3 regions of the Bradyrhizobium sp. 172 genome follow, and region 3 is predicted to be linked to each of the others. Evidence: predicted binding sites of a transcription regulator. Region 3 holds the regulator's gene; each other region holds the start of a gene.
What was found. The regulator PhoB, encoded in region 3, activates phosphate uptake and scavenging genes when phosphate is short. The targets are predictions, from matches to a motif close to TGTCATNNANCTGTCAT.
Positions count from the first base shown of each region.

Region 1: a site for PhoB is predicted at 1,988-2,004, ahead of IVB07_RS13325 (UDP-2,3-diacylglucosamine diphosphatase). Genes of this name have one in related genera too.
Region 2: a site for PhoB is predicted at 1,977-1,993, ahead of phnC (phosphonate ABC transporter ATP-binding protein). Genes of this name have one in related genera too.

Region 1 is NZ_CP064701.1:2,806,313-2,809,584, forward strand. It holds gene IVB07_RS13310 (cytochrome c) at 1-621, shown strand, start outside; gene IVB07_RS13315 (Lrp/AsnC family transcriptional regulator) at 646-891, opposite strand; gene thiD (bifunctional hydroxymethylpyrimidine kinase/phosphomethylpyrimidine kinase) at 1,021-1,821, shown strand; gene IVB07_RS13325 (UDP-2,3-diacylglucosamine diphosphatase) at 2,028-2,840, shown strand; gene IVB07_RS13330 (glycosyltransferase family 1 protein) at 2,852-3,272, shown strand, end outside.
Region 2 is NZ_CP064701.1:682,149-685,420, forward strand. It holds gene IVB07_RS03095 (DUF1045 domain-containing protein) at 1-63, opposite strand, end outside; gene IVB07_RS03100 (alpha-D-ribose 1-methylphosphonate 5-triphosphate diphosphatase) at 82-1,275, opposite strand; gene IVB07_RS03105 (acetyltransferase) at 1,272-1,931, opposite strand; gene phnC (phosphonate ABC transporter ATP-binding protein) at 2,115-2,924, shown strand; gene phnD (phosphonate ABC transporter substrate-binding protein) at 2,988-3,272, shown strand, end outside.
Region 3 is NZ_CP064701.1:7,669,297-7,672,568, reverse strand. It holds gene pstB (phosphate ABC transporter ATP-binding protein PstB) at 1-145, shown strand, start outside; gene phoU (phosphate signaling complex protein PhoU) at 156-872, shown strand; gene phoB (phosphate regulon transcriptional regulator PhoB) at 895-1,602, shown strand; gene IVB07_RS36365 (GcrA family cell cycle regulator) at 1,841-2,353, opposite strand; gene IVB07_RS36360 (aspartate aminotransferase family protein) at 2,809-3,272, shown strand, end outside.

The DNA of each region.
Region 1 (3,272 bases), 3.3 Mb from region 3:
AACGCGGTGATGCACGGAGTCTCGCCCGACGGACAGCATTATTTTCCGGCCTTTCCTTACACGTCCTATCAGCACGCCAGGCGCGAGGACGTGCTCGATCTCTTTGCGTACCTGAAAACGCTGCCGGCCGTCGCAGGCAAGGTGCGCGACCACGACGTGCCCTTTCCGTTCAACATCCGGCGCAACGTCGGCATCTGGAAATTCTTATTTCTGGACGACAAGCCCTTCGTCCCCGACAGCGCGAAGTCACCGCAGTGGAATCGCGGCGCCTATCTCGTCGACAGTTTTGGCCATTGCGCGGAATGCCACAGCCCGCGCAACGCGCTTGGCGGCATCACCGCCGCACAACGCTTCGCTGGAGGCCCCAATCCGGAAGGCGAGGGATGGGTGCCCAACATCACCCAGAAGGGCCTTGGCGAGTGGAGCGCGAAGGATATTGCCTATTTCCTGAAGACCGGCGAATTGCCCGACGGCGACAGCGTCGGCGGCGCGATGACGCGGGTGATCAAGAACACCTCGCAACTGCCGGACGACGATCTCGCGGCGATGGCGGACTATCTCAAATCGCTGCCGCCGGTGGACGGTCCGCCGCGTCCCAAGCGCAAGGAGGGCGGCACCTGATCGGGCCTGCCCTTTTTCGGACGGTCAACTCGCGCCAAACGCCTTGAAGGTGATGATGGTGAGGGTGTCCTGGATGCCGGGCAGCACCTGCACCTTCTCGTTGACGAAGTGGCCGATATCGGTGTCGTTGTCGACGTAAAACTTCACCAGCAGGTCGTATTGCCCGGCCGTGGAATAGATCTCGGAGGCGATCTCGGCTTCGGCAAGCGCATTGGCGACCACATAGGATTGGCCGAGCTTGCATTTGATCTGGACGAAAAAGGGAACCATCGCGGTCACTCCGAAAGCATATCTGACGGCTAATAGGCCAAACCCGGCCGGATTTAGCAAGCGAACTTGCTGGGCTGGGAGAGGCGCGCTAGGACGGGCCATGGCTTCGAAAACGCTGAAGAGCGCCCCATGACGACACCCGTAGCGCTGACCATTGCCGGCTCCGATTCGAGCGGAGGCGCCGGCATCCAGGCCGACCTGAAGACCTTTGCCGCGCTCGGCGTTTTTGGCGCTTCCGCCATCACGGCGCTGACGGCGCAGAACACCCGCGGCGTCACCGGCATTCACGCCGTGCCCGCCGAATTCGTCACCGCGCAGATCGACGCGGTGTTTTCCGATCTCGAGGTCGGCGCGGTCAAGATCGGCATGGTGGCGCAAGCCGCCAGCATCGATGCGATCGCGGCCGCGCTGTCGCGCTGGGCGCCCGGGCATATCGTGCTCGATCCCGTGATGGTGGCGACGTCGGGCGATCGCCTGCTCGCGTCCGATGCCGTCGATGCCCTGCGCATCAAGCTGATGCCGCTGGCCTCGGTGATCACACCCAATCTGCCCGAGGCCGCGGCTCTGCTCGACGAGCCGGTCGCGGCCAGCGAGGCCGAGATCGAAAGCCAGGGGCGCCGGCTGCTGGCGCTCGGCAGTCGTGCGGTCCTGATCAAGGGCGGCCACGGCGAGGGCGCCGAGAGTATCGATTATCTCGTCGATGCCAGCACCACGATCGCGCTCGCCGCGCCGCGCGTTGCCACAAGCAACACCCATGGCACCGGCTGCTCGCTGTCCTCGGCGGTCGCCGCAGGGCTCGCCAGAGGCGAAGATCTCGAGCGCGCCGTGCGCAACGCCAAGACCTGGATCAGCGCGGCGATCGCCGCCGCCGACCGCTTCAGCGTCGGCCACGGACACGGCCCGATCCATCATTTCCATAAATTTTACTGAACGCCGGTCGCGAGCGCGCCACCGCTAGTCCCTCCCGCCATGCAGCTCCGGGTTCTTGCGGAGGCTGCCGCGACGCCATGTCGCCTGATTGTCGCATGCGACTGATATTCGCGGGGTGGGCGAGGCAAGCGCGATTCGTATCTGAGGGTGCCTCAAAGGTTCGATTGGTCATCCCCCTGTCACGGGACATTGTTACAGGCTGGCGCATGGGAAGTTACGATGTGAGTGACGAGAGCCCGGAGCGGCGCTTTCGCACGTTGTTCATCTCCGACGTTCATCTCGGAGCCCGCGGTTCTCAAGCCGATCTTCTGCTCGATTTCCTGCGTTTCCATGATGCCGACACGATCTATCTCGTCGGCGATATCGTCGACGGCTGGGCGCTGAAATCGAGCTGGCATTGGCCGCAATCGCATAACGACCTCGTCCAGAAGCTTTTGCGCAAGGCGCGCAAGGGCGCCAAGGTCATCTACATCCCCGGCAATCACGACGAGTTCCTGCGCAACTATTACGGCACGCATTTCGGCGGCATCGACGTGGTCGAGAACACCGTCCACACCGGCGCGGACGGCAAGCGGTATCTCGTCATCCATGGCGACATCTTCGACCTCGTGGTGCAGAACGCACGCTGGCTCGCCCATCTCGGCGACAAGGCCTACGATTTCGCGATTCAGCTCAATCGCTTCGTCAACTTCTTCCGGCGCATGTTCAAGGTGCCGTATTGGTCGCTGTCGCAATGGGCCAAGCAGAAGGTCAAGAACGCCGTCAACTATATTGGCGCGTTCGAGCAGGCGCTCGCCGCCGAGGCGCGACGCCACGATGCCGACGGGGTGATCTGCGGCCACATCCATTACGCGGTGATCCGCGACGAGGGCGGCATCCGCTACATGAATTGCGGCGACTGGGTCGAGAGCTGCACGGCGCTGGTCGAGCACGACGAGGGCCATTTCGAGATCATCACCTGGGCGGACCAGGCCGAGAAGCCGGCACAGGTCCCGCAGGTCGCAGCCAGAGCTGCATGAAAGGCAGCCTGATGCGCATCCTGGTCGCGACCGACGCCTGGCACCCGCAAGTCAACGGTGTGGTTCGGACGCTGACCAAGCTTGCCGACGCCGCGAAAAGTCTCGACGTCGAATTCTCGTTCCTGACGCCGCAATCGTTCCGCACCTTTGCGATGCCGAGCTATCGGGACGTGCGGGTGGCCATGCCGCGCCCGGGCAGAATCGCGAAGCTGATCGAAGAGGCGCGCCCGGACAGCATCCACATCGCGACGGAGGGGCCGATCGGCCTGATGGTCCGCCGCTATTGCCGGCAGCGCAAGCTGCCCTTCACGACCAGCTTCCACACCCGCTTTCCCGAATATGTCCGCGCCCGCGTGCCGGTGCCGGGCTCGCTGATCTGGCGGGCGCTGCGCCGATTCCATAGCCCCAGCCGCGCCGTGATGGCGGCGACGC
Region 2 (3,272 bases), 1.2 Mb from region 3:
GCGGGTGAGCGCGCTGTCGCTGCCTGCGGCAAAATAGATCGCGTAGCGGGGGAAACTCGTCATCGTCCGAGCATAGCGGGTTTATGCCGCGGCGACAGCTTGGCGCGGGGTAGCTGGCATGCCAAGCAACCGCGTCGCCTCGGTGAGATGCACGAGCTTGCCGCCTGATATCACGGCGATCAGCCGCGGCCGCAGCGGCATGCTGTCGTCGACCAGCAGAATGTCCGCGCGCCGGCCTTCCGCGAGCACGCCGCGATCTGCAAGACCGGTCGCGCGCGCGGGCGCGGCGGAGACCAGATTCCAGGCCTCGGTCAGCGGCAGCACGCCATCGGCGGCGAGCCGGAACGCAGCGAGCAGCTGCGCGGGATAGTAGTAGTCCGAGGCCAGAACCGAGCAGAGCCCTTTGGCGATCATGTCGGATGCCCTGGTCCAGCCCGTGTGGCTGCCTCCGCGCACGACGTTCGGCGCGCCGTAGACGATGGCGTCACCGTGGCTTGCTGCCGCCCGCGCTGTCTCCTCGTTGATCGGAAACTCCGCAATCGCCACGCCCATGGCGCGAAAGCCTTCGCGCATCGCCGGCGTCGCATCATCGTGCGAGAGCATCCGCACGTCGGCGGCGCGGGCCGTCGCGGCCAGCCGTGACACGGAAGCCGGCACATCCGCGGCGCGGGACATTATGTGTCCGACCAGCCGGTCGAATTCCTCGCTCGACAGGCCGGTGCGCTCCACCATGCGATTGCGCTTGCGCGGCTTGGCCATGTCCCCAACCGTGCCGTCCATGTGGTCGTTGAAGGCGAACAGGTCGACGCGGCCCTCAGTGAGCCATTGGCTGATCTCGGTTTCGGCGTCGAGATTGTAGGTCTCGTGGCGCAGGTGAAAGCGGGTGTCGGCGGCGAATTGCGGGCGCTGCCGTTCGATCGCCTCCATCAGGCTGCGCGCATTGCCGGCGCTGCGCAGGCCCGGCTCCCACGAACAGGTCGTGGCGTGAAAAACCGTGGTGATGCCGTTGCTGATCGCCTGGCGGTCGCTGTCGGCGAGCGCGACGTCGATCGGGAAATCGACCCCGGCGCGCGGCATCATCTGTCGCTCGAAGGCATCGCCATGCAGATCGACGATGCCCGGCAGGACCAGCAGATCGCGCGCCTTGATCGCCAGCCGCGCCCGGCTGCGCGAGGCATTGATCTCTGCGATGTCCGTTCCGGACACGAGAAGCGACGTTTCGGCGAACTCGGAGCCGATCAGGGCCCGCCCGCCCTCGAGGAATATGTCTGTCACGCGACCGCGCTTCGTTTGCTGGCAGAAGAGGGTGCCCCTGCTTCGTATGCCGTGAGGAAATCCTCAATCCCGAGCTTGCGGAAATTGGGCAGGGCTTCACGCAACTTGTCGTGATCCCAGTCCCACCAAGCGAGCCTCGCAAGCCGCCCCGCAACCTCTTCCGAGAACCGCCGGCGCACGATGCGCGCCGGATTGCCGGCGACGATGGTGTAGGCCGGAACGTCCTTGGTGACGATGGCGCCGGCCGCGATCACCGCGCCGGTGCCGATGTTGCGGCCCGGCAGAACGATCGCGCCATGGCCGATCCAGACGTCATGGCCGATATGGACGTGATGCTGGCGCCGCCAGTCGAAGAATTCCGTGTCGTCGCTCTCGCCTTCGAAATAGGCGCTCGAACGATAGGTGAAGTGCGCCTGCGTGGCGCGTTGCATCGGGTGATTGCCCGGATTGATCCGTGTCATCGCCGCGATCGAGCAGAATTTTCCGATGGTGGTGTAGGTGATCTGGGCGTCGTTCACGACATAGGAGTAATCCCCCATCGTCACCTCGTGCAGCATCGTGCGCGCGCCGACCTCGGTGTAGGCCCCAAGCCTGGCGTCGTGCAGCTTCGCGGAGGGATCGACAGTCGGCTGGACCGAAAGAGCTTTGGCGGCCATGTTGAATCCGAACGAGAGGGCGGGCGTTTCTCTTCGAGCGGCTTGATGACAATGTCATGACGACGCCATGACAGGGGATGAACAGGAGATGAGGTGTGTAGGATCGCCGCACCGCAACGTCCGTGTCACACAAGTGTCAAGCGCCGGCGTTAGCGGTGGGTCCCAGCTACTCTGGAGCCCTGCATGCTGGTGGTTGAAGGTCTGACGTGTCGCTTCGGCGTGAAAGCCGCGGTGGACGACGCCTCGTTTCAAGTCTCTCCCGGCGGCTTCGTCGGCGTGATCGGACGCTCCGGCGCCGGCAAGTCGACCCTGCTGCGCACCATCAACCGTCTCGCGACCCCTGCACAGGGCCGCATCCTGTTCGACGGCCTCGACGTCACGGCGCTGCGCGGCAAGGAGCTGCGGCAGTGGCGGGCGCGCTCGGCGATGATCTTTCAGCAGTTCAATCTGGTGGGCCGGCTCGATGTGCTCACCAACGTCCTGATGGGACGGCTTGCGACGATGCCGGCCTGGCGCTCGCTGTCGCAGACCTGGCCCGAGCAGGACAGGGCGCTGGCGATGTCCGCGCTCGAACAGTTCGACATTGCCCCGCTCGCGGCCCAGCGCGCCGATCAGCTCTCCGGCGGCCAGCAGCAGCGCGTCGCGATTGCCCGCGCGCTGGTGCAGCAGCCCGACATCATCCTCGCCGACGAGCCGATCGCCTCGCTCGATCCGCGCAACACCAAGATCGTCATGGATGCGCTGCTGCGCATCAACAAGCACTTCGGCATCACGGTGCTCTGCAATCTGCATTCGCTCGACCTGGCGCGCAGCTATTGCGACCGCCTGATTGGCATGGCGCAGGGCCGCGTGGTGTTCGACGGCGCGCCGGCCGAGTTGACCGACCACGTGGCGCGCGAGCTCTACGATCTCGAAGCCGCCGAAGTCATGGGCGGCACGCCTGCACCGGTGCGACAGGGCATTCCGGCGCTTGGAACGGCGGCCGCCGCCTGAGCTGCGCCGCATCAGGACTTACCAATTTTGCGTCAACCGACCTCAACCAATGAAGAGGCTATCATGATTACTCGCAGATTGATTCTCGCCGGCGCCGCCGCGCTCGCGTTGACGACTTCGGCCTCCGCCGAAGACTGGAAAGCCAAATATCCCGAGCTGACCTTCGCGGTCATTCCGGCGGAAAACGCCTCGGGCGTGACCGAGCGCTGGGCGCCGTTCATGAGCTATCTCTCCAGGGAATTGGGCGTGAAAGTCACGCTGCGCATCGCCAACGACTACGCTGCCGTAATCGAAGGCCAGCGTGCCGGCAACATTCACATCGCGAGCTACGGCTCGGCCTCGTTCGCC
Region 3 (3,272 bases):
CAACATGCAACAGGCGGCGCGCGTCTCCGACAAGACCGCCTTCATGTATCTCGGCGAGCTGATAGAGTTCGACGACACCAGCAAGATCTTCACGTCGCCGTCAGATCGGCGCACGCAGGATTACATCACCGGCCGGTTCGGCTAGGAGACGCGACATGGGTTCTGAACATACCGCAAAGGCTTTCGACACCGACCTCCAGGAACTCACTCGCCTGGTCGCCGAGATGGGCGGCATCGCCGAGCGCATGATCGTCGAGTCCGTCGACGCGCTGATCCGCCGCGACGTCCCGCTCGGCCAGCGCGTCGTCGCCATCGACACCGAGCTCGACGCGCTGCAGAAGCGCATCGAGGAGCGTGCGGTGCTCACCATCGCCCGCCGCCAGCCGATGGCGGTCGATCTGCGCGAGATCGTCGGCGCCATGCGCGTCGCGACCGATCTCGAGCGCATCGGCGACCTCGCCAAGAACATGGGCAAGCGCGTCGCGGCGCTGGAGACGGACTTCCATCCGCTCAAGCTGTTCCGCGGCCTCGAGCACATGACCGACCTCGTGCAGCAGCAGGTCAAGTCGGTGCTGGACGCCTATGCCGCGCATGATTTGCCGGCGGCGATGGCGGTGTGGAAGGGCGACGAGGAAGTCGACGCCATCTGCACCTCGCTGTTCCGCGAACTCCTCACCTACATGATGGAGGATCCGCGCAATATCTCGTTCTGCATCCATCTGATGTTCTGCGCCAAGAACATCGAGCGGATCGGCGACCACGCCACCAATATCGCCGAGACCGTGTTCTACATGATCGAGGGCCAGGCGATCACCGACAAGCGGCCGAAGGGCGACATGACGACCTTTGCCAACACGGTACCGAACACCTGAAGACTTAAGGAGCGACGACCCGATGGGCGCACGCATTATGGTGGTTGAGGACGAGGAAGCCCTGACCGAGCTTCTCCGCTACAACCTCGAAGGCGACGGCTATGACGTCGAGACGGTGATGCGCGGCGACGACGCCGACACCCGCCTCAAGGAGCACATCCCCGATCTGATCGTGCTCGACTGGATGCTGCCGGGCCTGTCAGGCATCGAATTGTGCCGGCGGCTTCGCACCCGTCCCGAGACCAAGCAGCTCCCGATCATCATGCTCACCGCGCGCGGCGAGGAGAGCGAGCGGGTGCGGGGTCTTGCGACCGGCGCCGACGATTACATCGTCAAGCCGTTCTCGGTGCCGGAGCTGCTGGCGCGCGTGAAAGGCCTGCTGCGGCGCGCGAGCCCGGAGCGCCTCGCCACCGTCCTTGCTTTTGGCGACATCGAGCTCGACCGTGACAAGCGCCGCGTGGCGCGCTCGGGCCGGCCGATCGATCTCGGTCCGACCGAATATCGCCTGCTGGAGTTCTTCCTGGAGCATCCGGGACGGGTGTTCTCGCGCGAGCAGCTGCTCGACAGCGTCTGGGGCCGCGACATCTATATCGACGAGCGCACCGTCGACGTGCATATCGGCCGCCTGCGCAAGCTGCTCAATCTCGGCCGCGAGCAGGACCCGATCCGCACCGTCCGCGGCGCCGGCTACGCGCTGGATGATCGCTTCGCGAAGGCGGAGCAGGTGTAGGGTTGCAGGCTTGTTTGTTGGCGAGCTGTCCCTGCATTCTCAGCCGTCGTCCCGGACAAGCGAGCGAAGCGAGCGCTGATCCGGGACCCATAACCACCGAACGTGGTTTGGCGAAGACTCGGAGTGACCCCTTCCGCACGATTATTGCGTGCTCGGAGTATGGGTCCCGGCCCCCCGTGCGCAATTGCGCACTAGGCCGGGACGACACTGAAATTGTTGAACTGTCTTCGCGTGACGACTAACGGGGACCCGGCTTTACCGGTGCGCGGCGCCGATCCGACGCGGGCTGGTACGCAACGCGCGAGTGCTGGGCGCAATAGGGCAGTCCGGACAGCGCCCTTCCACCGCAGAAGAAGAAGTCCGGGCTCGAGGGATCGCCGACCGGCCAGTGGCAGGTCGCCTCGTTCAATTCCAGCAGCGACAGCCGCTGGCTCATCGGCACCACGTTGTCGTAGGTGACCGGATCCGGCTCAGCCTCGACCTCGAAGGCCTGCGCCAGCGCGGTGTTGCCGCGCGAGATCGGGCGGCTCACCCGCATCATGTGCTGCGCGGGGCGCGCCTTGCGCGGCCGCGGCGCTGCCGATGATGGGCTCTTGGCGCGGCCCGAAAGGCCGAGCCTGTGCACTTTGCCGATCACGGCATTGCGGGTCACATTGCCGAGCTCCGCCGCGATCTGGCTGGCCGAAAGTCCGGCCTCCCAGAGCTTTTTCAGCTGCTCGACGCGATCATCGGACCAGGTCAAAACCGTCATTGCACCCTTTCCCTCGCTGCGCGCCAGCCATCCTGGGGCCTCGCAGCGAATGCCTAAGCCTTCAAAAACCCGTGCCGCCAGAATCCCTTAAGGCTCGCCGGGCGCGTCTTGAACGCCCGAACGTTTACGCCGGTACATAAGGACTTAAAGATCAGAACCACTGCACGAGATGTCGTATCTGACAATCCAAACGCTACAATATGGCGTGACTCCCGCGCAAGAGTCCGCCGACTCGCTTCCACATGTTCCGTGGCCAAATCCCTCTAAATCGGCACCGCAAGACTACGGATTCAGCGTTTCGCGAGGCTTTCCGGGCGGCATTGACACCCGTTTCACCAGGCCTAAGATAGTCGCACGTGCCGCCCTCAAGAGGCGGCACGTTTCGTTTTCCGGGCCGGTCGATGGTGCGTTGCGCAATGCACGCTCACTCCGTCCGCAACATTCAAGTGACCATCATGACTAACAGCGCAGCGCCGCATTTGCTCCCCGTTTTCGCCAGGTCCGACCTTGGTTTCGAGCGTGGCGAAGGCTGCTGGCTGATCGCGACCAATGGCGAGCGCTATCTCGATTTCACCTCCGGGGTGGCGGTGAATGCGCTCGGCCATGCCCATCCGGCGCTGGTCGCGGCGTTGCAGGAGCAGGCCACCAAGCTCTGGCACATGTCGAATCTGTTCCAGAGCCCGGACGGCGAAAAGCTCGCCGCGCGCCTGTGCAATGAAAGTTTCGCGGATTTCGTGTTCTTCTGCAATTCCGGCGCCGAAGCGCTGGAATGCGTGATCAAGGTCGTGCGCCGTTATCACGCCGCAAAGGGTCATCCCGACCGCTATCGCATGATCACCTTCGAAGGCGCCTTCCATGGCCGCACGCTGGCGACGCTGGCCGCAACGGGATCGGCAAAATATCTCGAAGGTTTCGGCCC